3 regions of the Arthrobacter monumenti genome follow, and region 3 is predicted to be linked to each of the others. Evidence: riboswitches for the same ligand, from Rfam matches in the RefSeq annotation. Region 3 holds a riboswitch; each other region holds the start of a gene.
What was found. A riboswitch is a leader RNA that binds a small molecule or an ion and turns the genes downstream of it on or off. The one in region 3 is predicted to bind cyclic di-AMP.
Positions count from the first base shown of each region.

Region 1: another riboswitch for cyclic di-AMP. It lies ahead of ACX80B_RS04935 (M23 family metallopeptidase); the one in region 3 lies ahead of ACX80B_RS01095 (C40 family peptidase).
Region 2: another riboswitch for cyclic di-AMP. It lies ahead of ACX80B_RS07055 (LysM peptidoglycan-binding domain-containing protein); the one in region 3 lies ahead of ACX80B_RS01095 (C40 family peptidase).

Region 1 is NZ_JBTNCY010000003.1:41,849-52,125, reverse strand. It holds gene ACX80B_RS04965 (CGNR zinc finger domain-containing protein) at 1-338, opposite strand, end outside; gene ACX80B_RS04960 (EamA family transporter) at 433-1,422, shown strand; gene ACX80B_RS04955 (heavy metal translocating P-type ATPase) at 1,435-3,741, opposite strand; gene ACX80B_RS04950 (heavy-metal-associated domain-containing protein) at 3,748-3,969, opposite strand; gene ACX80B_RS04945 (metal-sensitive transcriptional regulator) at 3,972-4,364, opposite strand; cyclic di-AMP (ydaO/yuaA leader) riboswitch at 4,533-4,732, shown strand; gene ACX80B_RS04940 (hypothetical protein) at 4,738-6,003, shown strand; cyclic di-AMP (ydaO/yuaA leader) riboswitch at 6,193-6,392, shown strand; gene ACX80B_RS04935 (M23 family metallopeptidase) at 6,447-7,253, shown strand; gene ACX80B_RS04930 (ArsR/SmtB family transcription factor) at 7,375-7,740, shown strand; gene ACX80B_RS04925 (cation diffusion facilitator family transporter) at 7,737-8,738, shown strand; gene ACX80B_RS04920 (DoxX family protein) at 8,772-9,275, opposite strand; gene ACX80B_RS04915 (four-helix bundle copper-binding protein) at 9,287-9,694, opposite strand; gene ACX80B_RS04910 (DUF305 domain-containing protein) at 9,819-10,277, opposite strand, start outside.
Region 2 is NZ_JBTNCY010000004.1:91,699-101,975, reverse strand. It holds gene ACX80B_RS07080 (PucR family transcriptional regulator) at 1-1,074, shown strand, start outside; gene ACX80B_RS07075 (alkene reductase) at 1,152-2,225, shown strand; gene ACX80B_RS07070 (cold-shock protein) at 2,337-2,540, opposite strand; gene ACX80B_RS07065 (MSMEG_6728 family protein) at 2,751-3,593, shown strand; gene ACX80B_RS07060 (plasmid pRiA4b ORF-3 family protein) at 3,603-4,844, opposite strand; gene ACX80B_RS07055 (LysM peptidoglycan-binding domain-containing protein) at 5,026-5,892, opposite strand; cyclic di-AMP (ydaO/yuaA leader) riboswitch at 5,896-6,097, opposite strand; gene ACX80B_RS07050 (FAD-dependent monooxygenase) at 6,222-7,733, opposite strand; gene ACX80B_RS07045 (DinB family protein) at 7,869-8,390, shown strand; gene ACX80B_RS07040 (acyl-CoA thioesterase) at 8,414-8,908, opposite strand; gene ACX80B_RS07035 (LLM class flavin-dependent oxidoreductase) at 8,943-9,962, opposite strand; gene ACX80B_RS07030 (DUF4383 domain-containing protein) at 10,241-10,277, shown strand, end outside.
Region 3 is NZ_JBTNCY010000001.1:226,875-237,151, forward strand. It holds gene ACX80B_RS01065 (bifunctional glycosyltransferase/CDP-glycerol:glycerophosphate glycerophosphotransferase) at 1-1,193, shown strand, start outside; gene ACX80B_RS01070 (hypothetical protein) at 1,243-2,103, opposite strand; gene ACX80B_RS01075 (alpha/beta fold hydrolase) at 2,155-3,006, shown strand; gene ACX80B_RS01080 (DUF3040 domain-containing protein) at 3,077-3,460, shown strand; gene ACX80B_RS01085 (hypothetical protein) at 3,706-4,035, shown strand; gene ACX80B_RS01090 (DUF4193 domain-containing protein) at 4,094-4,393, shown strand; gene ACX80B_RS01095 (C40 family peptidase) at 5,011-5,946, opposite strand; cyclic di-AMP (ydaO/yuaA leader) riboswitch at 5,951-6,155, opposite strand; gene ACX80B_RS01100 (LysE family translocator) at 6,330-6,965, opposite strand; gene ACX80B_RS01105 (MFS transporter) at 6,970-8,151, opposite strand; gene ACX80B_RS01110 (dihydrodipicolinate synthase family protein) at 8,155-9,042, opposite strand; gene pdxR (MocR-like pyridoxine biosynthesis transcription factor PdxR) at 9,173-10,277, shown strand, end outside.

The DNA.
Region 1 (10,277 bases), on a different contig from region 3:
GTCTGAAGTGGATCTTCCGGGCTGGTGGCGTGCAGGTGCCAGTCCCAATGGTCGTGTTTAACGAGCTGGGGGAGCGCATTCGCCTCGGCCAGCACCTTATTCACGATCTGCACCGCCTCCGACTCGCTTGCCGTCCAGACCTGCCGCAAACGGGGGCGGAGAGCACGGACGGCCTCCAGCTCGGCCTGGTCGTGAGCGCGGCTGCCGGTGTATTCCTCTTGCTGCACGAAGTCTTCAAGCGCGGAGAGGTCCGCAAGTTGATCGCCGTCGTCGTTGAGGGTGTTGACCAACGCCGCAACCGAACGCAGCGAGACTTCTGTGTCATTAGCAAAAAGCAAATTGACTCCTGACGTGTGCTACCTTTGTGTCACTAGTGTAGATAGATTTCACTCCTGACACCAAGTGCGGGAGATCTCTGTGAAGGGAGGGAACATGAGGAACATTCCGGCACGCCTGACTGGTTCAGGACTGGGCGTGGCATTGGTCTCCGCGGCAACTTTCGGGGTGTCTGGACCGTTTGCCAAGTCCCTGTTGGAGAGCGGATGGTCGCCGGGAGCGGCCGTCGGAATCCGGCTCGGCGGCGCCGCATTGGTGCTGGTTGTGCCGATCCTCCTGACCCTCCGCGGACGCTGGTCGGTGCTTCTGCGCGGCTGGCCGATGATCGTCGCCTATGGGCTGGTCCCGATCGCCGCCTGCCAGCTCTTCTACTTCAACGCCGTCCAGCACCTTTCCGTCGGCGTCGCGCTCCTGCTGGAGTACCTGGCGCCGGTGTTAATTGTCGGCTGGTTGTGGCTGCGCACGCAGAGGGCGCCGCGTTCGCTGACCGCAGTGGGTGCCGTCATCGCGATGGCAGGACTGGCGCTGGTGCTTGATCTGTTCGGCGGCTCCGTCACCCTCAGCCCGATCGGCGTGATGTGGGGCTTGCTGGCGGCCGTCTGCCTGGCGGCATTTTTCCTGATGTCCGCGCATTCCGACGACGCGCTGCCGCCAATGGTGTTGGTGGGCGGCGGACTCGTGGTCGGCACGGCGGCAATCTTCCTCGCGGGTTGGATCGGGCTCTTCCCGATGAAGTTCGCGGCGACCCGGGTGGTGCTGGTCGGCGCCGAGGTCTCCTGGCTCGTTCCGGCGCTTGGACTGGTGCTGATCTGCGCCGTGGCGTCCTACCTGACCGGCCTGGTTGCCGTGCGGCGGCTGGGGTCGCAGGTGGCGTCCTTCATTGCGTTGACCGAAGTGCTCTTCGCAGTTCTGGCGGCCTGGCTGATGCTGGGCGAACTGCCCGGTCTGATTCAGCTGGCCGGCGGTTCGTTGATTGTCACCGGCGTCGTGCTGGTCCGGTACGACGAACTGCGCCGGCTGCGTAAGTTCACCACCGGCGCCTCGAAGGAGCCGCTCCGGGAAACGGCATCAGCTTCCACGCGTTGAGATCGATTGCCGTTACTTGCCGAAGCGGCGCAGTCGAAGGCTGTTGCTGACGACCAGCACCGAGCTGAAGGCCATTGCGGCGCCGGCGATCATCGGATTCAGCAACCCGAAGGCCGCAATCGGGATGCCGATCGCATTGTAGAAGAACGCCCAGAACAGGTTGGTCTTGATCGTCCCGAGCGTCCGGCGGGACAACTCGATCGACTCCGCCACTTTACCCAGGTCGTTGCCCATCACGGTCAGGTCGGCCGCCTCGATGGCAACGTCCGTTCCGCTGCCCATCGCGATACCGAGGTCCGCCTGGGCAAGGGCGGGAGCGTCGTTCACGCCGTCGCCGGCCATGGCTACCGTCCGGCCTTCGGCCTGGAGCTTTTTCACGGTCTCGACCTTGCCTGCGGGCAATACCTCCGCCATGACGTCGTCGGCAGCGATGCCGACGGCGGCAGCCACTTGGGCGGCGACGGCCAAGTTGTCGCCGGTCAGCAGGATGGGCCGCAGGCCGAGTTCCTTCAGCCGGGCAACGGCGGCGGCCGATCCATCCTTTACCGTGTCCTTGAGGCTGATAATGCCGGCAACCTGGCCGTCCACGGCGACCCAAATGGCGGTTGCGCCGGCGTCTTGCTGCTTCCGGAGCACGTCCTCATGCCCGGCGGTCAGCTCGATTCCGTTCTCAGTCAGCCAGCCTGCACGGCCCGCCACCACGGTATGTCCATCGACGGTGCCGCGCACCCCGCCACCGGAAGCGCTGTGGAAATCGGAGACGGGGGACAGCCGAATCTCCGCCGGCGGTTCCGATTGCCCGGTGCGGGAGCCGGCGTCGGAATCGTCGGGGAGTTCACCGTTGCGGGCGGCGTCAGCGATGGCCTGCGCGATGGGGTGTTCGCTGGCGTTTTCCACCGAGCCGGCCAGATGCAGGACCTTTTCGACAGGCAGTGGGCCAAGCGGAACGACGTCGGTCACGGAGAGCTCTCCGCTGGTGACGGTTCCTGTCTTGTCCAGCACGAGCGTGTCCACCGAGCGGGTATCTTCGAGGATCTGGGGTCCCTTGATCAGGATGCCCAGCTGAGCTCCGCGGCCGGTTCCGGTCAGCAGCGCCGTCGGTGTTGCCAAGCCCAACGCGCACGGGCACGCGATAACCAATACTGCCACGGCGGCGGTGAAGGCGGCCTGCACGTCGCCTGATTCCAGTCCCGGAGCGGCGGCGAGCAACCACAGACCGAAGGTCAAGACCGCGATGGCAAGCACTATGGGTACGAAGACGGCGCTGATCCGGTCGGCAAGCCGCGCGATGGGAGCCTTGCCGCTCTGCGCTTGGCTGACCAGTTTGGCCATTTGCGCCAGTGTGGTGTCGCTTCCAACACGCGTGGCCCGGACGTGCAGGCGTCCGCTGGTGTTGATGGTCGCGCCGGTCACGGTGTCGCCGGGGGCGACGTCGACGGGCAGCGATTCGCCTGTGATCAGGGAAGTGTCGACGGCGCTGTTTCCGTCCGTGACAACGCCGTCGGTGGCGATCTTCTCGCCGGGACGGACAACGAACGTATCGCCGGCAGCCAGCTGGCCCGACGGGATCTTGACCTCGACGCCGTCGCGGAGCACGGACGCGTCCTTGGCGCCCAGGTTCAGCAGGGCCTTGAGGGCTTCGCCGCTGCGGTGCTTGGCGTTGGCCTCGAGATAGCGCCCCAGCAGCAGGAAGGTGGTGACGACGGAGGCGACCTCGAAGTAGAGTCCGTGGGCCGACATCGGCATACCTGTATGCGCGGTCACCATTGGATTGCTGATCAGCACGTAGGCGGAGAACAGGAAGGCCGCCGCGACGCCGATCGAGACGAGCGTGTCCATAGTGGAGGAGAAGTGCCGGGCGTTGACGGCGGCCGCACGGTGGAACGGCCAGGCTGACCACGTCACGACCGGCAGGCTTAGGATGGCCGCAACCCAACCCCAGTGTGGAAATTGGGCGGCCGGAATCATCGAAATGACGAAGATCGGCACGGTGAGCAGTGCGGCGGTAATGAGCCTGGGTTTCAGCGTCGATGCCGGAACGTCGCGGTGCCCACCGTCGTCGTGCTCAGGTTCAGGCTGATGCAGTGTGGCGGAATAGCCGGCTGCATGCACGACGTCGATCAGCTGTTGGTCGCTGATGTCGCCGGAGACCGTGACCTGGGCGGATTCCAGCGGGAGATTGACCGACGCCTGTACGCCCTCGAGCTTGCCGAGTTTACGTTCGACCCGGCCGACGCAGGAGGCACAAGTCATCCCCTCGATATCCAGCTCCACCACGCGGGCGTTTTTGGACAGGGCAGTGTCGGTGTCAATCGCCATGGATATTTACGCTTCGTTCGCCACTACGAGGTAGCCGGCTTCCGCGACGGCTTCGCCGATTTCGGCGTCGGACAGCTTCTTGCTCGAGGTGATGGTGGTGGTGGAGATTCCAGACTTGTTCAAGTCGATTTCGACGTTCTCGACGCCGTCGATTTCCTTCAGCTCTTCCGTTACCGAGGCGACGCAGTGGCCGCAGGTCATGCCGGAAATGTTGACGATGGTGTTCATTGTTAGCTCCTTAGCAGGCGTGAAATGGCGTCCGAGGCTTCCTTGACCTTGGCGTCGATGTTTGCGAATTCTCCGGTGGTCTGTGATTCGGTGGCCGCACCGACTACGCAGTGGGCAATGTGCTCCTCGAGTAGTCCGATGCTGACGGCATGCAGCGCCTTGTTGATGGCGGAAACCTGCGTGAGGATATCGATGCAGTACTTGTCCTCATCGATCATCCGCGCAATGCCTCGAACCTGGCCTTCGATCCGCTTGAGCCGGCGCAGGTACGCGTCTTTGTCCGACGTGTAACCGTGATTTTCCTGGGCGTCCCCGGTGACGGGGTTGATGCCTGCATGGCTGTCCAATTCCGCCTCGGTGAAGGTTTCGGCAGGGCTTTGGTCAGTGGCGCTCATGGTGTCCTCTTTCGCTGATGCTTCTTTCACGGTATACCCCCACAGGGTATAGGTCAAGTACCCCCAAGGGGTATGTGGATAAGCATAACGAAATTGTAACTTCGCAGCGTTTCTGCTTAGTCTGGGGCAGCACCGCCTGTAGGGGTGCAGCCGGTCCGTACACCGAACCCTGTCAGCGGACCGGTCCCGTTCATAGTTATGGCAGGGGCGGAGGAACCACCAGCGGCAGCATCGCAACTGCCTGGGGGTGAAGCCGCAGTGGCATCGCAACCGGTACGGCCACCGTTCGGCCGTACCGCCGCCGCAGCGGCCGGGTCTCCTCGACCCGAATCCGACAGCTAACTTCGCAGGTGTTTGAGAGAGGACCAGTTTGATGCGCAGTAAACCCACCGGCCGCCGTGCGGCTGCTCCCGGCACTTCCTCCGCACGCGCGGCATTCGTTCCGCGCTCCAACCACTCCCCACTGCCTGGACATCGCTGGGCAGCCGCGCCGGTTCCCGCCGCGGCTGGAACCAGCCCGTGGGTCCGCAACGGCTCACTTGCGCTCGCCGTGACCGGCATCGTCGTCGCCGTCGCGCTATCGCAGATTCAGCCGCCAACAGCCGATGGAACGACGCAGGCACAGAACGTCGGCGAATCGCCCACCGCCTCCACCGCAGCAAATGTAACTTTCCATTCCGATTGGCTGACCACCGACGCTGTCATCCACGGCTACCTCGGCGGGGATGAGGTTGACGGCGGCTCCGGTGACGGACTCTTCGCCAGCAAGGCCAGCAGCGGCGAAGCGCTTTTCGCCAGCAATGACGGCACTGTCATCAACGGCAACTCCGGCGCCGACAACATTGTTGCTGCCGATGGTTCCGGAAGCGTCGTCGCCAGCGGTGCTGCTGGCAATGCCCCGGCCGCAGGCAGTTTGAAGGCCGCAGGGGGAAGTACTGCAGAATTTCAATCCACGCAACGGCCGGTAGGCGATTTAACTACGCAGGCGGCGCTGGATTCAGCCGGAGCACCAGCACCGGAACCAGCGGAGCCAAGCGGTCCAGTATCGTCGGATGAGTCCGATGGCGACGGCATCGAGGCGCAGAACAGTACCCCGGGTGATGCGTCGGCCTCGGCCTCTGGCTCAGAAACACAGACGGAAGCGACGCCGGCTCCGGCCAGCGCTAAGGGTGACGGGACTACTGCGGCTGCGACCCCCAGCGGGAGTGCTGAAACTACGCCGGCTGCCGCTCCCACTGAGAGTGGCGAATCTTCGCAGGCGACGGCTCCTGCCGAGGCTGCCGGGACATCGCAGGCATCGACGGCGGAGCCCACCAGCCCCAGCCCGGAGCCCACCAGCCCCAGCCCGGAGCCCACTGGTCCGAGCCCGGCGCCGACCACCTCCAGTCCGAGCCCGGCGCCGACCACCGCTAGTCCGAACCCGGCTCCGACCACCACCTCCACCCCCGAGCCCTCAAGCACCAGCCTGAAAACCGTGGAACCGAGTCCGGAACCCACCACCTCCAGCCCGGAGTCGACGGACGGAACTGATCGGGACAGCTGGGATGGCTACGACGGAGACGGCTGGAGCGACGGCGACAGCGCCGGCTGGGACAACCGCGACGAAACCAACCCGGACAACCGCGGCGGACAAGACTGACCTACCACTACGGGAACAACTAACTAGACGCCCACCTATGGCCTGTTCCGGAAAATCTCCTGTTTCGACACGCCTCCTGTGCCGTGAGACTCGCCACAAACCGGGTAACGAAATTGTAACTACGACTTTCATCTGTTTAGTCTTGTCTATCGCCGTTTTTGTCCGGCGCCCCTGGTCCGTCCACCGAATCCTGTCAGCGGACCAGTTCCGTTCGTATTGATGACAGGGGTGGAGGAACCACCATCGGCAGTCTGACTGCCTTGGGGTTAAGCCCGCCAGCGGCATCGCAATCGGTTTGGCTTTCTACAGCTGACCGCTGCCGCGCAGGGCCGAGTTTGGTCTCAACTCGAATCCGACAGCTAACTTCACAGGTGTCTGAGAGGACCTTTTTGTTTCGCAATAAATCAGCGGGCCGCCGCGCAGCGGATCCCGCAACTTCCCCTATGTCCGAATCAGCTCCCAGCAGCCGTTCGGGGCAGCCCGGCCGCCATAGCGCGGCATCAGCAGCACCTAAGTCTTCGCAATCCTGGGTCCATAAGGGCGCCTTGGCGCTCGCCGTAACCGGCATGATCGCCGCGGTTACCTTTCCCCAGGCCCAATCGCAGGCAAGTCAGGATCAGCTGGAAGCAGTTTCGAGCGTCGCCAGTTCCGTCACCGCTTCGACAGGTGCAAGCCTCGACTTCACACCGAACAGCCTCAAACCTGGAGCTATGGCGGACGACGACGAGGAAAAGGGTTCCAGCGTGAAGCCGGCCTCGAGCGGTTCTGACGACAAGGCTTCCGGATCCACGTTGGCGGGCAAGGATTCCGACAAGGAAAAGGCGAAGAAGGACGAAAAGCAGAAGTCCTCTTCCAAGTCCGAGGACCTGGGGGCCCCGCTGGCGTACCTCAAGCCGACATCGTCCTTCGGCTACCGCGTCAGCCCCATCACCGGTGCTGCCAGCGAGTTCCATTCCGGCCAGGACTACGCCGCGACTTGCGGCACCCCGGTCAAGAGTTCAGCTGACGGCAAGGTCGTCCAGGCCGGTTGGCACCCGTATGGTGGCGGCAACCGCGTCACGGTCAAGCACGACGACGGTCTGAAGACGACCTACAACCACATGGCGGCGATCAAGGTTAGCGCGGGCGAGTCAGTTAAGGCGGGCGAGTCCGTAGGCAATGTCGGTTCGACCGGCGCCTCCACCGGTTGCCACCTGCACTTCGAGGTGGTCGAGGGCGGCCAGACGGTAAACCCTCTCGGCTTCCTGTAACAAAACCCGGCTGCCGCACTGGCAGCGAAGCGGTCTCCGCAGTCATTACGACGACGGCGGGGGCCGCTTTCGTATGTCGGCACGTATTGAGGTAATCACCCGGTTGTGTCATTATCTGCATATGGATGCAGATAAGCAGGTATGCGGCGCCGACGTCGATAGTCAGTACGTTGAGCTGGCCGTCGAGGTTTTCTCGATGCTTGCCGATGCAACCCGGGTCCGCATTATTCTTGCGTTGCGCGATGAGGAGTTGTCGGTGAATCATCTCGCCGACATCGTCGAAAAACCGTCTGCAGCCGTGTCCCAGCACCTGGCTAAACTCCGGCTGGCGAGGATGGTCGCGACCCGACAGGTGGGAACACGGGTGTTCTACAGGCTGGAAAACGAGCATGCCCGGAAACTCGTCACCGACGCGATCTTCCAGGCCGAGCATTCGCTGGGCGGCGTTCCGCGGCATCATCACGGCGACCAGGCGGTGGGAGCATGAATCGATTGCCCGCCAACGAGCGTGTCCACGATCACGAGCACGAACATGACCACGTGCATCCGACCGGCCTGAAGGGTTTTTTCCACGGTCTTTTCGTTCCGCACAGCCATGACGTCAGCGACTCGATCGACGACGCCATGGAGTCGAGCGGTCAAGGCATCAGGGCCGTCAAAATCAGTTTGGTGGGATTGGGTGCGACGGCGGTGCTCCAGCTCATCGTCGTCTTCATCAGTGGGTCCGTGGCGCTGCTCGCCGATACGGTGCATAACTTCTCCGACGCGTTGACCGCCGTTCCGCTGTGGATCGCCTTCATCCTCGGGCGCCGTGCCGCCAACCGCCGTTACACCTACGGCTACGGAAGGGCGGAGGACCTCGCCGGACTGTTCATCGTCGCGATGATCGCACTGTCCGCCATCGTCGCCGGCTGGCACTCCATAGCCCGACTGGTCGATCCCCAGCCGCTGACCAATCTCGGATGGGTCCTCGCCGCGGGCTTGATCGGATTTGCCGGTAACGAACTGGTTGCCATCTACCGGATCCGGATCGGCCGGCGCATCGGTTCTGCAGCCTTGGTCGCCGATGGGATCCATGCCCGGACGGACGGGTTCACCTCACTGGCCGTCGTGCTTGGCGTCATCGGAGTCTGGCTCGGCTTCCCGCTGGCCGATCCCATCATCGGCCTGGTCATTACCGCCGCTATAGTCGTTCTCCTTTGGGGAACGGCCCGCGATATCGGCCGCAGGCTTCTGGATGGTGTTGATCCGGACCTGGTGGACCGGGCCGAGCGGAGCGTCAGGGCTGTCGAAGGGATCCAGGGCGTGGACCACATCCGGCTGCGCTGGACAGGCCACCAACTGCAGGTTTCGGCGTCGGTTCTCCTGTCACAGGAAACCAGCCTGCAGGAGTACGAGGACATCCGGTCACGAGTGGACCTCGCCATGCGTACTGATCTGCCGAATGTTGGCCATGTCCTTGTGGCGCCCGGCATACGGCGCTAACGGACCGGCAAGTGGTTCAGCGCCCTTAACGGTTCAGTGGGTGGGCGGTAACTTGATCACTGCAGGTTCACCGGGACGATGGCGGAAGTCCTCAATGTAAGGCAACACCACGAATACTGTGGCGGCAATGAACACCAGCTGCACCACAGAGCGTGGCAGCAGCGCCGCAGCCGGACCGTCGTCGAACGTAATATCTGCGACGGCGGCATAAACATTCGCCGGAAATATCGCCACCAGCAGGCAGCCGAGTCCCGCCGCTGCCCAAGGCGCCGTCCGGTGGTAGAGCAGGCCGGCCGCCCCGAGCAGTTCCAGAATGCCGGTCAATGTCACCAGCAGTTCCGGGAAGGGGAGCACCGGAGGCACCATCGCGACGAAATCTTCACGCAATTCACCAAAGTGCGATACTCCGGTCACAGCGAACATTGCCGCCAGCCCGCCGCGGACGCTAACATGCCAGGACTGCAGCCGTTTCACGCCGAAGAAACCCAGCAGGCGCAACAAAAGGGTAACGCCAATCAAAATCAGCAGCGGTATCATCAGGGTTCCTTTTATCCCAGCGAGGAAATCAGCTTGTCACAAGCCTTTTCACAGCGGCGGCACTGTTCGGCGCAGAATTTGCAGTGGCCCTGCTTCCCGCTGTGCTGCTCGCATTCGTCGGCGCAAGCCTTGCAGGCCGTGCGGCATGCCTCCAGGACGGCAAGCGTTATGTTGGCGTCATAGCCGGTATGCCGCGACAGCACCTTCCCGGTGGCCAGGCAGATGTCCGAGCAATCCAGATTCGTGCGGATGCACTTCGCCATCTCAGCGACCATGTCTTCACTGAGGCAGGCGTCGGCGCAAGCGGTGCAGGTCTGGGCACATTCAAAACAGGCGGCAATGCAGTTGGTCAGCTTCTTCCGGTTGATGTCGCCGAGGTCCTTTGGATAAGCATCCAGCATCTCTTTTACGTGGGTCACGACTGTTACTCCCGTCCCTGATAGGAAAGAGGCGGCACGGCGAACTGCCAGCCGTCACAGTTCCACAGTAGGCTTATCAGTTTTCAGATTCCAGCCCTTATTCAGTTTGCGGAGCGAGACCCGGTTAGAGGGTTTCGAGCAACTGCTGCATCTTCCCGATCTCAGCCTTCTGGGCGGAAACGATGTCCTCCGCAAGTTCCACCGCCGCCGGGTTCGACCCCTGCTGGATTTCCTGTTTGGCCATCGCGATGGCGCCCTTGTGGTGCTCGATCATCTGCTTCAGGAACAGCCGTTCCGCCTCGGTCCCCTGGACGGCTTCGAGTTCCTCGAGCTGCTCTGCCGAGAGCATGCCTTCCATGGCCTTGCCGTCCCCGCCCATATCGTGGCCCATGCCGTGGCCGCCGACCGGAACCGGTTCGTCCCAAGCTTTCAGCCAATTGGACATCCGCTGGATCTCCGGCCCCTGGGCAGCCTTGATCTGTCCGGCCAGCTCGCGGATTTCCGGGCTTATGCTCTCCTTTTCCAGTATCATTCCGCTCATCATGACTGCCTGCTCATGATGGGGAATCATCATGGTGGCGAA
Region 2 (10,277 bases), on a different contig from region 3:
AAGAAGGTGCCCTCAGACGTCAGCGCCTGGCAGCTCAGTCACGGGATCGCGACCTCCGTCCGTCCGGTGGTGGTGCCGGCCAACGAATCGCTGGGCATGCTTGGCCGGGTCTGCGTACCGCTGCTGGTGCGCGGCTTCCGCGTCGGGTACCTCTGGGTCCTGCACGAGCAGGCGGAGCAGGCACCGGATAACATCCTTGCCGCCCTGCCCGGGATCCGGCCGTTGGTCGATGGCCTCGCCGGGCAACTGCTGGACACTAATACGCCGGAGTCCGATGCCCGGCGGCGGCGCGAAGCGGAATTCTTGAACGCCTGCACCGGTGATGATGCCGCCGTCGAAGGCGTGGCGGGGTGGCCGGAAGTGCAGGGCCGGCAACCCTGGGTGATCGGCTCCATTATGGAACGGAGTGCGGATCCCGATACGACCATGGCGGAACTGGCGGACCCGGAGGCGGCCGTGCTCCTGCAGCGGATTTCGGCCCTGCACGCGACCGTCGGCCGGCGGACCGCACTCTTCAGCGCAGGCACTCTGCAGCATGCGGTCATCCTGTTCCGCGATATGGCCGGACGCGCCGAACATGCGGAGGTCCTGAAGCGCTACAGCGCGGAGATCTCACGGCGGGGCGGACACTCGGAACGGCCGGACATCCTGGGGCTGAGCGAACCGTTTTCGGACCTGCGGAACCTTCCTGACGCCTACGCCGAGTCGAAGTCGGCAGTGCAGGCGGCCGCCGTCGATCCTCAGATCGGGCCGCTGACGGACTACCGGGACACCGGCGTGTACCAGTTTTTCGCCGCGGGAAGGGGCGGTCAGCAGGCACAGTCCGTGCACTTCCGGAACCTTCAGGAGCAGGACCGCAACGGCGAACTGCTGCCAGTGCTGGAGCTGCTGTACGACACGGACGGATCGGTCGCCGACGTCGCCGCTCAGCTGCATTTGCACCGCAGCAGCGTCTACAACCGGCTGGCCCGCGTACGCTCCGTCATCGGTTCCGATCCCCTGAAGGGCAGGACCCGCCTGGAGCTGCACGTGGCCATGAAGGCGATCCGCTGGGCCCAGCGGCCGCGGCTGTGACTCCACTCTCTAACGGAATAGCCACATGGCCGGCCGGGTTGGTGTCTATGGAACCAACACCATAGAAAGAGTGGCTTGTGAATCTGTTTTCCCCCATAACCCTTGGCGATGTTGAACTGCCCAACCGGGTGATCATGGCCCCGCTGACCCGTTCGCGCTCAGGCCGCGAAGGCATACCGGGTGCGCTGAACGTTGAGCACTACCGGCAGCGTGCTTCGCTCGGCCTGCTCGTCACCGAGGGAACGTATCCGAGCCAGACCGGACAGGGATTTCCCGGCCAGCCGGGTCTAGTGACCGAAGACCAGCTTGAGGGCTGGACCCAGGTGGTCGACGCGGTGCATGACGCGGGCGGGCGGATATTCGGGCAGGTCATGCATGCCGGGAGGGTCACCCATCCGGATACCAACGGCGGCCTGCAACCAGTGGCTCCCAGCGCCATCGCCATCGACGGCGATGCGCACACCTATGAGGGCAAGCAGCCCTACCCGGTGCCGCACGCGCTGACTGCCGACGAGATCCCGGAGGTCATCGAGGAGTTCGTGAAGGCCTCCAGGAACGCCATCGCGGCCGGAATGGATGGAGTTGAACTGCACGGCGCCAATGGATACCTGCTGCACGAGTTCCTCTCCCCCGCCTCGAACCAGCGCGCGGACAACTACGGCGGCTCCCCCGCCAACCGGTCACGATTCGTCGTCGAAGTGGTGACAGCGGTTGCGGAGGCGATCGGTGCCGGCAGGGTCGGACTGCGCATTTCACCCGAGCACAACATTCAGGACGCGTTCGAGCGCGATGCCGAAGATGTGCAGGCGACTTACGGCGCACTCGTCGAGGCGCTGGCGCCGCTGCAGTTGGCCTACCTGAGCATCCTGCACAAGGATCCGGCGGGTCCGCTGGTGCAGAATCTCCGTGCCGGCTTCAACGGTCCGGTGCTGGCCAACAGTGGTTTCGGCGTCATCACCTCACGCGAGGAAGCTTTATCACTCCTCGACGATGGACACGCCGAGGCCGTCGTCGTCGGACGCCCTGCGATTGCCAACCCTGACCTGGTCCGCCGCTGGCAGGAAGATCTGCCGTTGAACGCGCCGGACCCGTCGACGTTCTACTCCCAAGGCGCCGAGGGATATATCGATTATCCGGCGTTGCAGAACTGACTTTCCGCACGCGGGGTTAAACCGTCCGCACGCGGGGTTAAATAAAGCAGGGCGGGAATTGCTTCCCGCCCTGCTTTATCGGTTCTGGAACCAGAACCTCAAGTCACCTGATTAGCTGACCTTGATGTTTACGGCCTGAGGACCCTTGGGGCCCTGCTCGGTCTCAAAGCTAACCTTCTGGTTCTCTTCGAGGGAGCGGTAGCCACCTGCATCGATTGCGGAGTAGTGCGCGAAAACATCGGCACTTCCGTCATCGGGAGCGATGAAGCCAAAGCCCTTTTCGGAGTTGAACCATTTCACGGTACCTGTTGCCATTTTTAATCATCCTTCTGTGTTGAGACGCTTCCCGACTTTCGGGGGATCTCAGTCGCGGCGTTCTTTTCCGCTTCATACAGAAAAAGCGGCGATCCCGTTTGGGCCCGCCGCTCGAAATACAAATGCGCAACACTACAACTGCAAACCACTCTACACGAGACTTGGTGGAGATTGCACATCGGGTGCTTTCGCGCGTGGAACACTGGCACCATGCAGACATTCCTGCCGTATCCGGACTTCGCTGCGAGCGCCGCGGTCCTAGATCAGGCCCGGCTCGGGAAGCAGCGCGTCGAGACTCTGCAGATTCTTCGCGCACTGGTGATCCCGGACTACGGCTGGCGGCGGCATCCGGCAGTGCTGATGTGGAGTGGTTATGTGCCGGCGCTGACGCAGTACGGCCTGGCGATGGTGGCCGAATGGGTGGGCCGCGGTCACGAGGACAGCACCCAGGGAAACATTCTCGAATTCATGCCGGCGGTGCTCGACGGCGGCGATATCCCAATGCCGCCGTGGCTCGGCGACCGCGAATTCCACCGCGGCCACCAGTCGAACCTGATCTTGAAGTCGCCGGAGTTCTACCAAATCCGCTTTCCCGGGGTCGACGGCGGCCTCCCCTACGTCTGGCCCGAACCGGCCGTGGCCGCCCATCCACAGGATCCGGGTGCCGGAAACCGGATGTGGGTCTGGCGGGACAGGTCCGGCCCCGCAGGTTCCGCTGCAGCAACTCCAGGCGGACCGCTCCACGGAGTCACCATGCCGGCCAGCGCGCCGGGAAGACGTCCGTCACCGAAATGGCGCCGGCAGTTGGAGGCGTTTACCGCCGTCGCACGTGAAGGAGATTCCGTGGCAGTGCCGGATAGCGGCGGGCAACTTTTTTCCACCGGAACACTTGGCAAGCTGAAAATTGACGACGACGGCGTTGCCCACCGCAGTGTGCGGCTCACCAGAGAACTGCACCGCCACGACTTCGACTATCCCGCCCTGCTCCAGGATCCGCGCACATTCTTCGCCGTACCGCCCCCCGTCGGGCTTGGTGGCAGACGCAATGATTGAACGGTCCGATCAACGTCCGTTCTGCCGGCGTTCCAGTTCCAGCAGGAACTTTGTGCCCGCTTCAGTCGGCGTCCGTGGATCGATAAAACCACTATCAAGATCGAAGATGCTGAGGCAGTCCATGCCACGTTTGATTTCCAGGTAAATGTCCCGGCCACCCTCTTCGGGAACAGGTCCGCCGTCGGGCATCCGGAAACCGGCATCCATCAATGCCTGGGCCATGGCTTCACCAATCATGGAGTAGGGCGGCATTTGATCTTCCAACGTCCAAGCGGTGACCAATCCGGCCCCGTGCTGAAGCGCCGGGTTGTCAACGGCTGAGAGAGCACCGGCGAGGTAGTTCCACAGGGCCGCGTCGTCGTCGGCCACCTTCCGTCCGGCCGGTGTGCGGACCAGCCTTCCCTTGTACTTGCGCAGCAGCTTCCACTCGCGCATCCGCGCGTGCAGCTCGAGTACGGGCGGTGTCTGCGCTTCACGGTTGATTTTGCCTATCCAACGTTCACTCCAGCCGAGTTCCGTCATGATCTCCGAAACCACGGCAGGTTTCAGGTATCCATCCTTGGTCAGCTCCAGGCCGTACTTTCCCACCCGTTGGAGCAGCCATTTGGCCGGATAAACGACGGCGGCCATCTCCTCCGGCGTCGGTGGTTGTTGCGCCAAGCGGACGTTCAGCCGGTCCAAGCGCTGATTGACGACGTCGAGGTCGAACTCGGCCGGGTCAAACGTGGAGGCCCGCTCCCCCGTGACGAATTCATACCAGCCGGTCATCTCTTCGTGCTCGGGATGCGCCTTGTCAGCCAGAATGCCGCAGAGTTGGTGATAGCCGCCGATGCCGCCCGAATCCTCCACTGGCCCGCGGTTGCCACCTCCGGTACAAATCAGTTGTCCGGATGGCGCCAAGGCGTGGCCGGTCACGGTGATCGCATGGTCCCAGCTGTCCCCGAAGTCGTATTCGTATTCCAATGCGCTGCCTTCCCCGCCGAGAACATCCTCGAGCGTGACACCGTCCGTCAATTCCCAACCGAGCTCCTCGGCAGTGTCCTCGCTCCCTGTGAAACGGCGCCGCCCGTCTGCACCGTCGGGCATGCTGAACATGTGCAGGTGCTGAACCTTCCAACCGAACGCACGCTGGATGGCCAAATGCAGAGTGTTGAGCAACGTGTCGGCGGGTACGCGCAGGTCCCGCCAGATTTCCGGACTGGTACCGGTAATGGCGATGTGCAGGTCCAGCGCTTTGACGGTCTCTCCCATACTGGCCATTGTGCCAGTGCCTGAACGGTCCTTGCCCCTCTCCAGCGGCGGCAGTCACTTGCACCCTTTAAAAGCCAGTGCCCGGCCGGAAAACCCGGCCGGGCACTGACAGGAGGCAATCTTCGACGCAGGACTTGAGGTCAACCAGTACTGACCATCCTGCGCCGAATCGTGCCGGACTCTAGATCCGGTAGAAGGAAGGTCCGGATCCGATGTCAACGCTCTCGACAACGGTCTGGTTACCCTCCCATCCACTGTGGATGGCCTTGCCGTCACCGATGTAGATGGCGTTATGCGGAACGCCCGCACCGCCATCAGCATAGAGAACGAAATCGCCGGGCTGAGGATTCGAAACCGGCGTTCCGTAGGACATCAGGGATTCAGGAGATTCGTCTCCGACACCACTGACGCCGGCCGCCTTCAGTGCCTGCTCACCCAGTACGGTGCAGTCCTGGATGGCTCCCAGCTGGGACTTCGCGGATTCAAGAATGGCAGCATTAGTGGACGACGACGGAATTTCCGTGACGTTGGAGCTCACGGTCTGCACGGAGGACTCAGCGGCCTTTTCGGCAGCGGCCGCGGGTCCTGAAGCTGCTGCTCCCATGGCGGGGGCGGCAGCGGCTGCCGGAGCAGCGGGGGCGGCAGCGGCAGCACCGGCCGCGGGCAGCTGAATTTCGTCACCGGGGAAAATGAGCGTGCTGGCGCTGAGCCCATTCAGTGACAGGACTTCGCCAAAGTTCAGCCCATGCTGAGCCGCAATGGAGCCAATGGTTTCTCCGGCCTGGACCGTATGGGTCGTTGTTCCGCCCGCTGCCGGGGCAGTGGACACGGAAGCTGCGGCTGGAGCCGTGGTGCTGCCTGCCGCCGCGCCGGCATCCGTTCCTCCGGCGTGAGCCGGAGCGCCAATTCCCACCATCAGAGTGGAAGCTGCGGCAAGAGCAGCTACGGAACGGCCAATGCCGCCGCGGTGGGAAGACACAGCCTTCGAGATGGACTTGAAGCCTGCATTGCTTGAACGGTGACGCGCTGTATGAAGATTCTTAGACAAATTAGTCCCTCTCCCAATGCCTGCGGGGTGAGCTGTCGGGTTCGGATGGGAGACACCCGGCCACATAACATCCGGCGCAGCCAGTACTACGCGGATGTCTCTGCGGCTTAACCCCAAGGGTTCCTTTTGGGAACCCATATCTGGTTCCCCCGCCTCTGCCGTGATGTGTTGCGAACGGACCTTACGACAGCGGCAGAGTTAGGCAAACTGTCCAAGGGTGTCGGCCAATATGACGGGCCGGAGCACGGTCCCCAAACTACATCGCCGCTTCTTCCAATGTCACGTTTTGGTAACGAAAAGTGCGGGGAAACACTATGGCGTGATCCAAATCACTCTAGTTGGTCACCAACTGAAGGCGGTCCGAACCAGGCTGTCAGGGCTTCCTCCAGCCCTGCCTGGCTTCCCTCTCCCACCCAGGCCACGTGTCCGTCGGGCCGGATCAGCACGGCAGTGGGAGCATCGACAGTTCCGAGCACCGGAAGCTCCCACTGACCCGCAAATCCGGCGTCGACCAACCTGACGCTGCCCGCCCGTGGAGCGATTTTGATGCTGTCGGGTTCGCCGAAATTGAGCAGCACCGGCCGCGCATCATGCAGCAGGGTGTAGACGCGGAGCGGGCCATCAGTCGTGACGAGGTCGAGATCGGGCATGCGGCGTCCCAGGATCGGATGTCCCTCGCCGAGGTCGTAGTGAATGTCCAGCCCGGACATCATGGCGGCAAATCGCTTGCGAGGCTCATCCATGCCAAGGAGCTCGGAAATGGTGTCATGCAGTGCCTTTGTGCGGTCGTCCCGACGGCGAAGCACCGTTTGCGCCATCGTGTTGCGCAGCACGCGTGCGCCTACCGGATGGCGCTCAGCGTGGTAGGTATTCAAGAGACTCTCCGGCGCTGTCCGGTTCACCACTTGGGCCAGCTTCCACCCTAAATTCACCGCATCCTGTATGCCAGTATTGAGGCCCTGCCCGCCGTCGGGCGCGTGCACGTGAGCCGCGTCCCCGGCGAGAAGAACCCGTCCCTTGCGATAGTCCGCGGCCTGTCGCGCCATGTCGCTGAATCTGGAGATCCAGGTTGGATTATGGACACCGAAATCCGTCCCGTAGACGGCGATCAGCGCCTCCCTGAGGTCGCGCAACCCGGGTTCGCTATTGGGTCCGATATGCGCTTCTGTCAGCATGACCCGTATCGGCCCACTGTCGGAATAGACCACCTCGCCGTCGCGGATTTCGTACTCCACCCGGCTCAGCCCGTGGATACCGGCCTCGTCCTGGCGAATGCCCCACTGCGGCTCGTCGCGCATTTCGACCTCGGCGATCAAGCTGCTCGTCCTCGGGTCTGAGCCGGGGAAGTCGATACCGACCGCTTTCCGGACGACGCTGCGTCCGCCGTCGCACCCAACGAGGTATTGTGCCCGCAGCGACCCACCGTCGGACAGATGAACGTCGACGCCGGTGTCGTCTTGCGCGACGCCGGTTACTTCACGTCCGTAGTCAACGCGCACTCCCAGTTCGTGGACCCAGCCGGCCAGGATGCGTTCGATGTGGTTCTGCCACAATCCGAGTCCGTAATTGTGTCGCGTGGGGAAGTCGCTGATGTCGAGGCGGATCATGGAGAAACCGGCCACCTGAGCCTTCTGCCCCTCGGAGAGGAACCGGTCGGCGATGCCCCGCTGATCGAGGATCTCGATGGTCCGAGAGTGCAGACCGCCCGCGCGCGAGCCGGCGAGATCCTGGTTGGCGCGCCTCTCCACGACGACGAAATCCGTCCCCGACAGCGCCAGCTCGCCCGCCAGCATGAGCCCCGCCGGACCTGCCCCCACGATCACTACCGCATGCTCGTTCATTTGCTGCTCCCCTGTCCACAAGTCCTGTACTGAATTCTGCGGCACGGCGGGGGTCTTGCCGCAAGCCCCGTTGCGGGATATATGTTGAATATGGCAAGGAGTTTGTGCTCCTTGCTTTCTCTGTAAGGTCGAAACATGACCACGCCCGCAAGCCACGAGCCAGCTGGTTTCGCTGGTCCTCTAAATGAACTGTTCGAGACTTTCCTGGACGATCATCGCCGAGCGCTTCACGACTCACTCCATGACGTCACGGATGAGGAGTCACGCACCCATCTCGTGCCATCGAAGACGACCCTGCTTGGACTTTTAAAGCATGCAACCTTTGTGGAGCTCGTGTGGTTCAACGAAGCGATCACCGGCAAATCCCGGGCGGAAATCGGTTGTCCAAGCGGCCCCGATGAATCGTTCAACCTTGATGCGCTCGACACAATAAGTTCGGTGCAATCCAGGTATAGAGAAGCGTGCGCTTCATCCCGCGCGGCAGCAGCGAATCTGAGTATCGACGACCTGGTCTACGGTAATCATCGGGGACCTTTGCCGATGCGTTGGATCTACCTGCATATGCTTCGGGAACTCGCGCAGCACTGCGGCCACGCGGATATCCTGCGGGAACAGATTATTGCAGGCCGCAGCGCCAAGAGGCCGCAGGAGATCTAGGGAAAATGGCACCGTCGCCGTCATCAGGAACCAAGCATGACAGGAGCGGCCTGGTAGGGCGCGACCATGGCTTTCTGTTCGGGGCTGATCCGTTGCAGGCGTCCGGATTCCGCCGAGACGAAAGCAATGCTGGTTTGCGCCGTCACGCATACGACGTCGGTTACCGGGTCCAGGAGCAGGTAGTTGATTGCCAGGCTGGCAGCTTTCAGATCACTGACCCAGACCTTGGCGTTCAACGGGATGTTGCGATACTCCAGCGAAGCTTTGTACTTCACGCGGTGCTCCACCACAAGGGCCTGCGTTTCCGCCGGCAGCGAGGAGAAGAACGGCACTTCCGGCTCCCGGCCGGGCCTGCCGGTTCCACCCGGAGGTCCAAAGGCGCCGATGCGTGCTTCCTCAAGGATGCGGACGACTTCCACGTTGTTGATGTGTCCGTAGGCGTCCATGTCGCCCCAGCGCATCGCAATGCTGCAGGTGATCGCCTCTTCGGGGAAAGCTGTACCGGCGGAAGTCGTCATACTTCAGTTCTTACCAGAACGACGTCGAAAGCGATCAGCGTGCGTCACCGGCACTGGCTGCCGGCTGCCGCTGGTCCAGCCCGGTAACCTCCGCCAGCAGTTCGTATGACCGCAGCCAGGCGTCTGTGGTCTTCGTCTGGCTCGCCACAATCAGTTCGTCCGCCTGGGCATGCTTGGCGAAGCCGTCGATGTACTCCTTGACGTCGCCGGGAGTTCCAACAGCCGAATATTTCATCATTTGCAGGACCTGCTGCCCGGCCGGCGCTTCCAGAATCATGTCCGCCTCGTCGTCGGTGAAGGTGCGTCCCCGGCCCACGAGCTGGGTCACCCGGCGCCTCTTGGTGGCGAGGAACTGCTTCTGCGCTTCCTCGTCGGTGTCGGCTGCGATGACGTTGACGCCTGCGATGACGTACGGCTCTTCCAGTTGAGCCGAAGGCTGGAAGTCCCTTCGGTACACCGCCACTGCGTCCTGCAAGGCGTTGGGCGCAAAATGCGACGCGAAGGAATAGGGCAACCCGAGGGCGGCGGCGAGTTTGGCGCCGAACAACGAGGAGCCGAGGATGTAGAGCGGCACGTTGGTGCCCCTTCCCGGGATCGCGTCCACGCCCTTGATCAGGGATTCACCGGCGAGGTAGCCCTGCAGCTCCTGCACATCCTGCGGAAAGCTTTCGGCCGACGACGGATCCCGCCTCAGCGCCCGCATCGTGTTCTGGTCGCTGCCCGGCGCACGGCCGAGGCCAAGGTCGATGCGTCCTGGATGCAGGGTTTCCAGGGTTCCGAACTGCTCGGCGATGGTCAGCGGTGCGTGATTCGGAAGCATCACGCCACCGGCGCCAAGGCGGATCGACTTCGTCTGGCTGGCGATATGGCCGATCAACACACTGGTGGCGGACGAAGCGATCGTCGACATGTTGTGGTGCTCGGCGTACCAGATCCGCCGGTAGCCCCAGTCCTCGGCGTGCTGCGCAAGGGAGACGCTGGCGGCGAAGCTGTCCCGGGCGGTGACACCTTCGCCAATGTGTGCGAGGTCGAGGATGGAGAGTGGAACTGTCACGGGGATAAGCCTTTCGCAGCGGTTATCGGAGCAAGCATCACTGTTTTGATTGCCCGGGGTTACCGGGTGCAACCTCCGGTCGGCTCCCGTTATTTCAAGGTGCCCGATCCGCCGTCGAAATTCGTTGTTTTCCGTTCCCTATTTGAGACCTATGACCATATCCAGCGCGGCCTGTTCGGACGTAATATTAAGGCGCTGGTAGGGCGCCAGATGCGCCGTATCAACGGGCCGGACAATGCCCGGCCGAATTGGTCCTACTCACCAATTAGGAGGGGGAAATGACTACGGCATCCCATGGTGCATCCGGTATGCATA
Region 3 (10,277 bases):
CACGCAGTGCCGTCGCGGCGAATCTTTACATCTCTTTTGCTGCACCACTAAAGGCTGATGAATCAGGAAAGTTCCAGCAAACCGGGCTCATAACCAGCCTGCATTCGACGGTGCACCGGCCTGGAATAGAGGAGTCGATCCTTTTTGAATCGTACGGAGGCCGCGCTGTCTCAGACAGCGGGTTGGAACTCCACCGCGAACTGGTCCGGCTGGGCGATACACGAACCAAATATTGGTCGGTCAAGGATCGGTCCATCCCCGTGCCGGCCGGTGCTGTGCCCGTGATACGTCACTCGCGGCGGTGGTATGAGTTGCTCGGATCCGCTGGGCTCCTCGTGAATAACGGCTTGTTCCCCCACTACTTCCGTAAAAACTCCAGGCAGAAATACATTCAGACCTGGCATGGCACCCCGTTGAAGAGGACAGGCCACGACGGCCCAACTGCACATTTGGAGCTGCCTGAACTTGCAGCCTTAAAACGCGAGGCTGAGGATTGGGACATCCTGCTGGCCCAGAACGACTTTGCTGCGGACGTGCTGCCTAAAGCCCTCGGCTACAACGGTGAATCCTTGGTCACTGGCTACCCGCGAAACGACACGTTGTCCGGTGCCGAGGATGGCCGGCGCCGGCAGGTCAGGGAACTGCTTGGAATCGCGGACCATAAAAAGGCTATTCTTTATGCCCCCACCTGGCGCGACGATGTGAGTGATATCGGGAAACCGCATGGGCAGGTCGATTTCATGGATTGCGGCGTTCTTCAAAGCGCCCTGGGAAACGACTACGTGGTATTGCACCGGAGTCATCCGGATATGACAGGACCGCGGAATTCGTCCCTGGATATCGGGGTGGACGTAACGTCATACCCGGACATCAATGAGCTTTATCTGGCTGCCGACATTCTGGTGACCGACTACTCTTCAGCGATGTTCGACTTCTGCAATACGGCAAAACCCATCTATTTCCTGGTTCCCGATCTCGATTCCGTCAGGGAAGGGAGCCGCGGCCTATATCTGGATCTGGAAACCATCGCCCCTGGCCCCTTGGTCAACTCAACGAACGAGCTTGCCGCTGCCATAGAGATGCGGGCTGACCCCGCTTCACACCGGACAGCCGCCTACGATGCGTTTATCAGGAGATTTTTACCGTACGACGACGGGCACGCGGCCCGGCGTGTCATAGAGGCTGTTTTTTAGTCCCCTCGAGTTCAGGCCGGGCTGAAACATTGCGCCTTCGAGCCGTCGGCTATGTCCAAACTTCCAGTGCGGTAGCCGGGTAGTTGGGTTCGATACTGCTGCGAAAGACATCAGTGGATTTGAAGTAGTTGCCCGGATAAAGCGCTACCTCCCGGCCCAGCATGGATCCTGCAATCGCTATGTGCATCCGATCGGTATAGATCTTCCGGTATGGAGCCAGAATTTGGAAGAAAGGCAGAGCAGGTTGCAGATGCTTAGCCTGCAGGCTGAGGTCGAGGTTGTCTGCGGGCATCTTGGCGTCAGGGTGCTTCTCTTTATCGTCCCGGAAGAAGTTGCCCCGCTCAATCATGGGCTCCCCCACCGGGACCGTTAAGTCCAGATAGAACGCCATATCATGGCAAAACATGCTCGCCGAGTTTACCGCTTGACTCGTGTGACGATCGCGGGCGAAGTAGGTGATCCGGTCAGGGTCGACGTTCTCCAGGGGAGGCAGTTCGAAGGTTGTAGGTAATAGCACTACGTGGTCGAAGAGCGAAGCGTTCGCCGTTAGAAAATTCCGGGTGCTGGACCACGCCTCGCACCAGGCACCTCCACCGCCTGCGATAAGGAGAGTATCTGAAAGGCCGAGACCTGTCCCTTCCAATGCCTTTCGTATCTGCGCAATTTTCGGCCGGTCAATCTGGGTGTATTCAATGCCATGTTCTTGAAGGAACTGAACCGTTCCCTCATGTATGAGGCCATCGCCCCAATTGCCGATATTCGGCACGTAGAAAATTCTCTTGCCGGATCCAGCTTCCCGAATTGTCTCAAGCAGGAGAGCGTATTCCTGGTCGTTCCTGAGGTTTCTTAGTTCAGTCCGGTCTGTTGCGCTGACACTGCGTTTTGGGCGGGAAGGGAGTATCCAAGTCACCAGTGCATCCTATCTGGCAATCCATGGCACCGATGGCAGCGAATTGCAGGTATGAACATCAGGAACGCACCGCTGCAAAACAAGGCGTCGTTTCAAAGCATGGAAGTGGCCGGTCTGGAATGCCACATTCACTCCAGCGCCAGTCCACCTAGGACCGAAGGGCTCCCTGCCTTTGTCCTGATCCACGGCATGGGCATGTCACACCGGTACCTGCACAGATTGCACAATGTCCTTGCCGACGTCGGCGACACGTACTCGATCGATCTGCCAGGATTCGGAAGCACCCGTACACCGGACTCTCGTCTCTCGATGTCAGACTACGCCGGCCTGCTCGCGAAGGTTCTTTATGGACTCGGAGTGAGCAACGCCGTCCTCGTGGGGCATTCCATGGGCGCCCAACCCGTCGTCGAGCTTGCCATTGAGCAGCCGGAGCTGGCTTCGCACCTCATCCTGATCGGCCCGGCCGTCGACTCCGCGCGCCGGTCGGCTTCCGAACAGGCTCTGGCACTGTTTTACAACGCCCTGATGGAATCCCCATCGCTGACCGGACGGCAATTGCTGGACCTCATGCGGTGCGGGCCCCGCTGGTTTCACCGCGAACTGCCGGTGGTAATGACCTACCCTCTCGAAGACCGGCTTTCAGAAGTGGACCAACCGGTGCTCGTCGTGAGAGGCGAGTACGATCCGGTGGCTCTGCCGTTATGGTCCCAGCGGCTGGCCGATGGTGCAAAGAACGGCCGCTTGCTCGAAATACCGGGCCACGCCCATGGTGTTCAGCACACCGCGCCAGAGGACGTTGCCGCGGGGATCCGGAAGTTCCTTGAGATTGAACATCCGCCCACAGGAAGGGGGATTCAGACTTCCGGCATGTCTTCCATGACAAGCGCCGGGAGCCGGTTGTGATCCTGGCCGCCAAACCTTGCGGACCCCGCGGCGCCGCATATAATCAGAGTTAGAGGTCGAGCAGTCGGCCATGAGTTTCTTCTTCGGAGTTGACGATGAGCACCTATCAGTTCCACCGGGGGCGAGGCTGATGTCCCTGACTGAGCGCGAGCGGCGGGAACTCGCCGAACTCGAACAACGCCTGGCGGAGGAGGATCCGCGGTTCGCGGCCTCTCTCTCTTCCGGGGATAACCCGAACCGGTCGACCAAGCATGTCCTGCTCGGACTGCTCACTGTCGTTATCGGTTTAGTCGCACTAGTGGTTTCCATGACCTTCTCAATTGCCCTGGTTGGAGTTGTGGCGCTGCTGATCATCACCGCCGGCATTGCCTGGACCGTCCTGCTTGGTTTCAAGGCCGACGGACCCACCTCCCGGTCCTTGAGAAAGTATTTCGGCCGCAGAAACAACGGTTGAACCTGCTGTGCCCCGGACGCTGTCCCGGGGCGCTGGGCGACACGATCACCCGTTGTCATGCCACGCGTTTTACATGCGCGCATTCCTTATGTACTCTGTTGGCGGTTGAGCAGTGGCCATGGAAACTTCTAAGGGAGTAAACCCGTGGAACTTACGCTGCAGACGGCTGTCCGTATGGACACCGGCCCACTACTTTTTTCCGGCAAATCTGTCGTTCTTGTTATGGCTCCGCAAGGGGTTCCGGCATGAGTGATCAGATGAGCTCCGCCCCCTCGGCAGGTCCGCAGCCCGCCGGGGCCGGTGCTGCCAACAACCCCATGGAGGAGGCGCTTGTCCCATCAGGTTCCGACGCTTCAGGTACGTACCTGCAGCCCGGCGAGGCCTTCCCCCTGGATCTGTCCGGGATGGCAACCGATGATCTGCACATCCTCAACAGCCGTGTGTCCCGGCAAATGGACATGGAATACATCTACCGCGGAGGGCCACACCCCGAAACCCACGGACGCTTTCACGAGCTGGCCGAGGAACTGGACATACGGCAAGCCGCGGAAGACGCAGGAACGAATAAACCGTAGGCTGCGGTTGTTCACTCAGAACTACTTCAGAAATAAAGAAATTGGAGTGTCCATATAAATGGCAACAGATTACGACGCACCGCGTCAGACCGACGACGACACCGCCTCACAGTCCCTCGAGGAGCTGAAGGCACACCGGAGCGATAACCAGTCCTCCGCCGTCGACGTCGATGAAGCCAAGGAAGCCGAAGAATTCGAGCTTCCCGGCGCAGACCTGTCCGGCGAAGAACTGCTGGTCCGGGTTGTTCCGGCCCAGAAGGACGAGTTCACCTGCATGTCCTGCTTCCTGGTCCGCCACCGCTCGCAGATCGCCCGTGAAAAAGACGGAATGGTCTACTGCAAGGACTGCGAAGGCTAAACCAGCCGGCTACATTGCACCGCAGCCGACAACAGCTATAAAACAAGTGCGCCGCTGGAGACTCTCCGGCGGCGCACTTGTTGTTTGCAGATGAGGGAAGATCCGACTGCCCGCTTATGAGGACTTGGCTATTTAAAAACGTGTGGAGGAAGTTCTTCCGGCGCGCCTGCCCGCGGTCGCTCGTTGGGCGGTACGTCCCTTTGTGGTGCCGGCTCGTCTACCACCACCGGAATCGGCGGACGCCTTTTCTCCCGCTTCCGCCTTCTGTGTCTGGACGTACGATAAAGAAGCGAGGTGTTCGACTCGTTCCGGAACTTCTTTCCCACTTCGGCGGAGTATGTCCCGCTGTGCCCGCGCAGCCGCGATGTTCACCTTAGTGACTTTCGGCATCTTGCGTTGCCTCCGAACCCTGCTCGTAGTAGTCCGCGTTCAGCTGGTCGAACACATTAATGATCATTGCCTGATCATCTTGATAAATCCACTCTACCGCCCGTCACTCGCCCACTTTTTAACCATGTCCACTACTCAAGTCACCGTGAAACAAGTGCGCCGCTGGAGAATCTCCGGCGGCGCACTTGTATCGTCAGGAACGGCCCCAGCAGACCGCGCCTGGGTCTTTACATGGTGTAGAAACCGACGACCGGCATCGCATTGACGTTGTGGATCATCGTTCCCTGGCTCGGGTTCAGGGCGCTGATCATCTTGCCATTACCCAGGTAGATGCCTACGTGGCCGCCGCCGTTTTGTACGACGACGTCGCCCGGCTTCGGATTGAACGTGCGCTCCATGGCGTGCCACTGGTAGATGCGCGGCAGGTCGATCCCGTTCTGGGCGTAGACGTACTGCACAAAGCCGGAGCAGTCCCAGCCGGCCGGAGACGTGCCGGCCCACACATAGGGAACACCCTGGAAGGCCCGCGCCGTGGCGGCCAGGCCGGAGGCGGACGGCAGCTTCTGCACATCGTTGGACACGTTGCTGACGCGGCGGTCATTGTTCGACTGCGCCGCTCCCCCGTTGGAGGCGGGCGCGCTGCCGGAAACCCGGATCACATCGCCCGGGTAGATGACAGTGTCCCAGCCCATGTTGTTCAGCTGGAACACGGTCTGCAGGCTGATGCCGTACCGTGACGCGATCCGGCCCAGGCTGTCGCCGGACTGAACGGTGTGGGTCTTGGCGGAAACGCTTGAGGTGTTGTTCGCCGCGGTGCTGCCCCCGTTGGAGACGCTGCTCGACGGCGCGGACTGCGAGCTCTTCGAGTACTGGATGCGATCGCCCGGGTAAATGACGGTGTCATTCCAGCCCATACCGTTCAGCGAAAAGATGTTGCTCAGGCTGACACCATGCTGGTTGGCGATCTTGCTGAGCGTATCGCCACGCTCAACGGTGTGGGTGGCCGCGTTGGCGGTGGCGCCCATGGTCAGCAGCATTCCCGATGATGCAGCGAGAACGGCCGCAGGTCGGCCGACAGCGCCGGCGTTGGAAGCCACGGCCGACGAAAGTGCTTTGGCGGTATTAATGCGCACCGGCGCGCGGTGGCGTGCGTGCTTGGACACAGATGTAGCCTCTCCCTGTGCCTGCGGGGTTAGCTGTCGGATTCGGATGGGAGTCACCCGGACACAGTTGGTTCCACCGTGAAAATCCATGGTGGCCTGACGTGTCTTCACCCCTGGGACTTGTAGCGAGTCCCTACGGTTTCCCCGCCCCTGCCGGACGAAGTGCGAACGGACCTTGATCTAGTGGCAGAGTTAGGCATTCTGATCAAGGACATCGATTGTGATGAAATCGACGCAAAACTGACAGTACATCACAAATGTGCATCTTGTCACCATGCGCCACTCCGGTAACATCTGAAACATCTTTACCAGCAATCACAAAAGTATGCTTTTTCGGCTCCCAGTCGAAAGCCCCGAATGCACCGTTGACCACTGACTGCGTTCTAAGTTTCGACGACGGCGGACGCTGCCGTTCCGACGCCGAGTGCCGCCAGAATCGCCCCAGAGCTACGCTCCAGGTTCCTGGTCACGCGGGGCCGGTTAAGCCAGGCGTTCGCCTTCGCCGCGACCAGGCACAGCACGACAAGGTAGATCAGGATAATGGCGCCCAGCGTCGCACCGAGCAGCATGGTGGTGGCGAATACCGAACCGTTCCGGGGCAGGAACTGGGGCACGATGGCGATGTAAAACAGCCCGACCTTGGGATTCATCATGCAGGAGAGCAATCCGGCCCCAAACGCCGGCAGACCCGCACTTCTGATCGCCTCCTTGCCGGCATCGGCCGGCAGCTTGTCCGGTCGTGGCCCGCGGAAGGCCTGGATGCCGAGATAGATCAGATACAAGCCACCGAGTATTTTCAGCACCCGGTAGGCAACGGCAGACTGTTCAATCAGCGACGCCAGCCCAATACCGACCAAAGCCGCCCACATCAGATTGCCCAGAGCCGAACCGCAGGATGCAGCCAGGCCTGCTGTTACCCGGCGGAGGCTGTACCGGAGGGCCAGCAGGCTCTCGGGACCGGGCGTCACCGCCAGGACGACGCACAAACCGCAGAAAGCCAAGTAGGACGAGAGGGTCATTCCTCTATTGAACACCGATCGGTACCTTAGTCTCGACCCGGCGGTCGAGGACCGAGGCAACCACGGCGGCAGTAATGATGGCCACTGCCAAAAACAGGGGCAATTCGGTGGCCTGCAGGACGACGGCACCGGCCAAAGCGGTCCCCGCCGAGCCGGCAGTGATCTTCAGGGCTCCGACCCACACGAACACTTGGCCCCGGGCCTCCGGCGGAGCATATTCGCTGCGTGCAGCCAGGGTTGCCGCGAAGAAATACGAATTCATGATCCCCGTCAGGGAGTAGGCCGCCACTGCGACCGGGAAACTTCCCGCAAATGCCGCTCCGGCCAGGCCTATCCCTACTCCAGTCGCAAGCCACGTCATCAGGCGGTCGGCGTCGGCCCGCATCGGCCGGAGCATCACTCCTGCCGAACCTGCCAGGCCACCCAATCCGTAGGCCGCGACAAGGACACCTGCTGCAGCAGGTTCGACGGCGAACCCGCCCGTGGAGGCTACGGCCGTGATGGGCAGCACCGCCACCGACAGGGCGACAATAACCGTCAGATAAAGTGTCCTGCGCAAGGAACCCGTCGAGATCATCATTATCAGTGTGCGTCCTGGCTGAGGAACCTTCGAGGCGGCAGCAGCAGGCGGCGAATATGGCAGGAGCCTGATTACTCCTGCTGCGGCAAACGTGGCCGCAGCCAGGATCAGCGCTGCCACCGCCGGGCTGGACCAGGCCGAAACCGCGGCAACAAGTGAGGGTCCGATCGTGCCGCCAATACCGTACGTTGCGACGTCCCAGCCCTGTGCCCGGCGCTGGCTCGATCTTCCCGGCCCCGCTATGGCCGGAAGCCGGCTGCTGATACCACCGGTCAGCAGTGGACCAACCAGCCCGGAAGCAATCAGCACCAAGCCCGAGATGACGGGCCACGTCACCGGAAACAGCAGTACAGCTGCCGCAAGCGTCGCCCCGTGGGCCATACAGGCCAGTGCAATCACGGACCGGCCGTCGCGGGCGGTATCAAGGCGTCTGGCAATGAAGGGTCCAAGCAGATGGGGAGCGGTGATGCACGCACCAAGAACGCCGGCCAGCCATCCGGGCGACCCACTCGTCGTCACAAGCAGAACGATGGCAACCACCGCTCCCCCGTCCGCACTGCGGGCCAAGGTGGCTGCGACGACATAACGGGCAAGCCCGCCGCGCACGGTTCACCCCTCTAATCCGCACCGGCGAATGGCATCCGCGACTTTCCTGCGGCCCTCGCTGTCCAATCCCTGAAGGGGCAGCGGCAGGCTTTGCAAGGGGGTCAGACCCAGTTCCTCCGCAATTGCTGCGGTTACACGCAAGCTCCCATACATACCGAAAAGCGACCATACCGGCTCCAGATTCGTCGACGCTTCCAGTGCCAGATCACCGCGGCCCGCCAACGCATGATCAGCAATCACCTTGGCCGGCCCGGGAAGCACCCCTGCGACCACCGAGTACCAAACGCCGCAGCCGGCAAGCAGCGCTTCAGCTGCTGCAGAGTCGCCGCTGATCCCTATCGAAGTACGTTCCGGCAACAGGGAGCGCAGCTCCCTCACGCGTGCGGAAACCTGTCCCGGCTGGGGCGGCGGGATTTTGATGGAGGCGATCGCCGGAATGCCGGCAACGCGCGAATACAGTTCATCCGAAAATGTGAACCCGGTGGTACCCGGGTTGTCGTAGACGACGATCGGTACGGAGGATGCCGCCGAGACGCCCTCGTAGAGGCTGAACACTTCTGCCTCTGTCAATTGTTGGTACGACACCGGTGCCAGCAGCAAGCCGGCAGCCCCTGCTGCCTGGGCATCTTCAACATGCGCAAGGACATCGCGCGTGCGCACGGCACCCACGCCGGCAATGACCGGGACCCCGTCAGCGGCATCGACAGCGGCTTCCAGCACGGCATGGCGTTCTTCGCGGGACAAGTAGGCATAGTTCCCGGTGGAGCCGAGCACGCCAAGGGAGTTCACGCCAGCTCCCGCAGCCCGCGAAACCAACGAAGCAACGGCCTTCAAATCGACACGGTCGTCGTCTATTGGCGTAAGGGGAAAGGCACAGAGTCCGTCGAACATAAACCCTTCTTTCATCCGGCTGCAGGCCGCATAAGGCGGAGCAGCTGCATGGCATTTGATTCCGGTTTTTATGTTGGCAGGGTTCTTGGTCCTACACTAGGTCCAAGAATGATCACATTGGGAGGTCCATTTGGGCGAGATCGAGCTTCCGGTCACACTGGACAGGGATGGCCCGGCTCCACTGGCCGCTCAACTGGCTGACCAGCTTCGCAAGGCCATCCTCGGCGGGGTGCTCCAGCCGGACCACACGCTTCCGGCAACACGCAGGATGGCCGCTGAGCTCGGTATTTCACGCGGCGTTGTGGTCCGCGCGTTTGAGCAATTGGCCGGCGAGGGATTCCTGGAGAGTCACGGGGCCGGCGGGACCAGGGTGGTGATCCGCCCGGACGTTCAACATCCTGCCCTCAAGGAACATCCTGTCCCGCACATCCAGGACAGCGGGCCGATCATCGATCTCACACCGGGACGTCCGTCGGGCAGGCCGTTCAAGAACCGCGAGTGGCATGCCGCCTGGCGCAAGGCGGTTTCCGAACAAAGACCCACGCAGCTGCCTCCACCCCTTGGCACCGATTCCCTGCGCCAGGCAGTCGCCGGACATTTGGCCGTGTCCAGGGGACTCGCCGTCGGACCGGATGATGTCATCATTACGGCCGGAACAAGCGACGCCTTGCAGCTGGCCGTTGCCACCCTCCGGCGCCGCAGAGAGCACCCCCGGATACTCGTCGAGGACCCTGGCTATCCAACGGCAAGGCGGGTGATGACCGCGGCCGGTGCCATGTTGGAAACAGTGCCTGTCGATGAAGACGGGCTGAGAGCCTCCCAGCTGGCCACCCTTGAACGGATGCCGGACGCCGTGCTGATCACCCCGAGCCACCAGTACCCGCTCGGCGGCAGGATGCCTGTCCAGGAGCGGCTGGATCTTCTGAACTGGGCAACCGAACATGGCGTGCTCGTCCTCGAAGACGACTATGACAGCGAATTCCGCCATCACAGGATGCCCTTGCCCGCCGTTGCTTCACTTCCATCCAAGGCTGATGTTGCGCTGTTGGGTTCCTTCTCCAAGTCCCTCAGTCCTTGGCTGCGGTGCGGCTACCTCGTGGTCGGCGGGGAATCAGGGCGCGCGCTGAAAGCCATGCGTGAAGGACTGGATACACCGGTTCCCGGGATCATGCAGTCGGCCCTTGCCCACTACATCCAGGCCGGAGGTCTTTCACGGCACATCGCCCGGGCGCGGC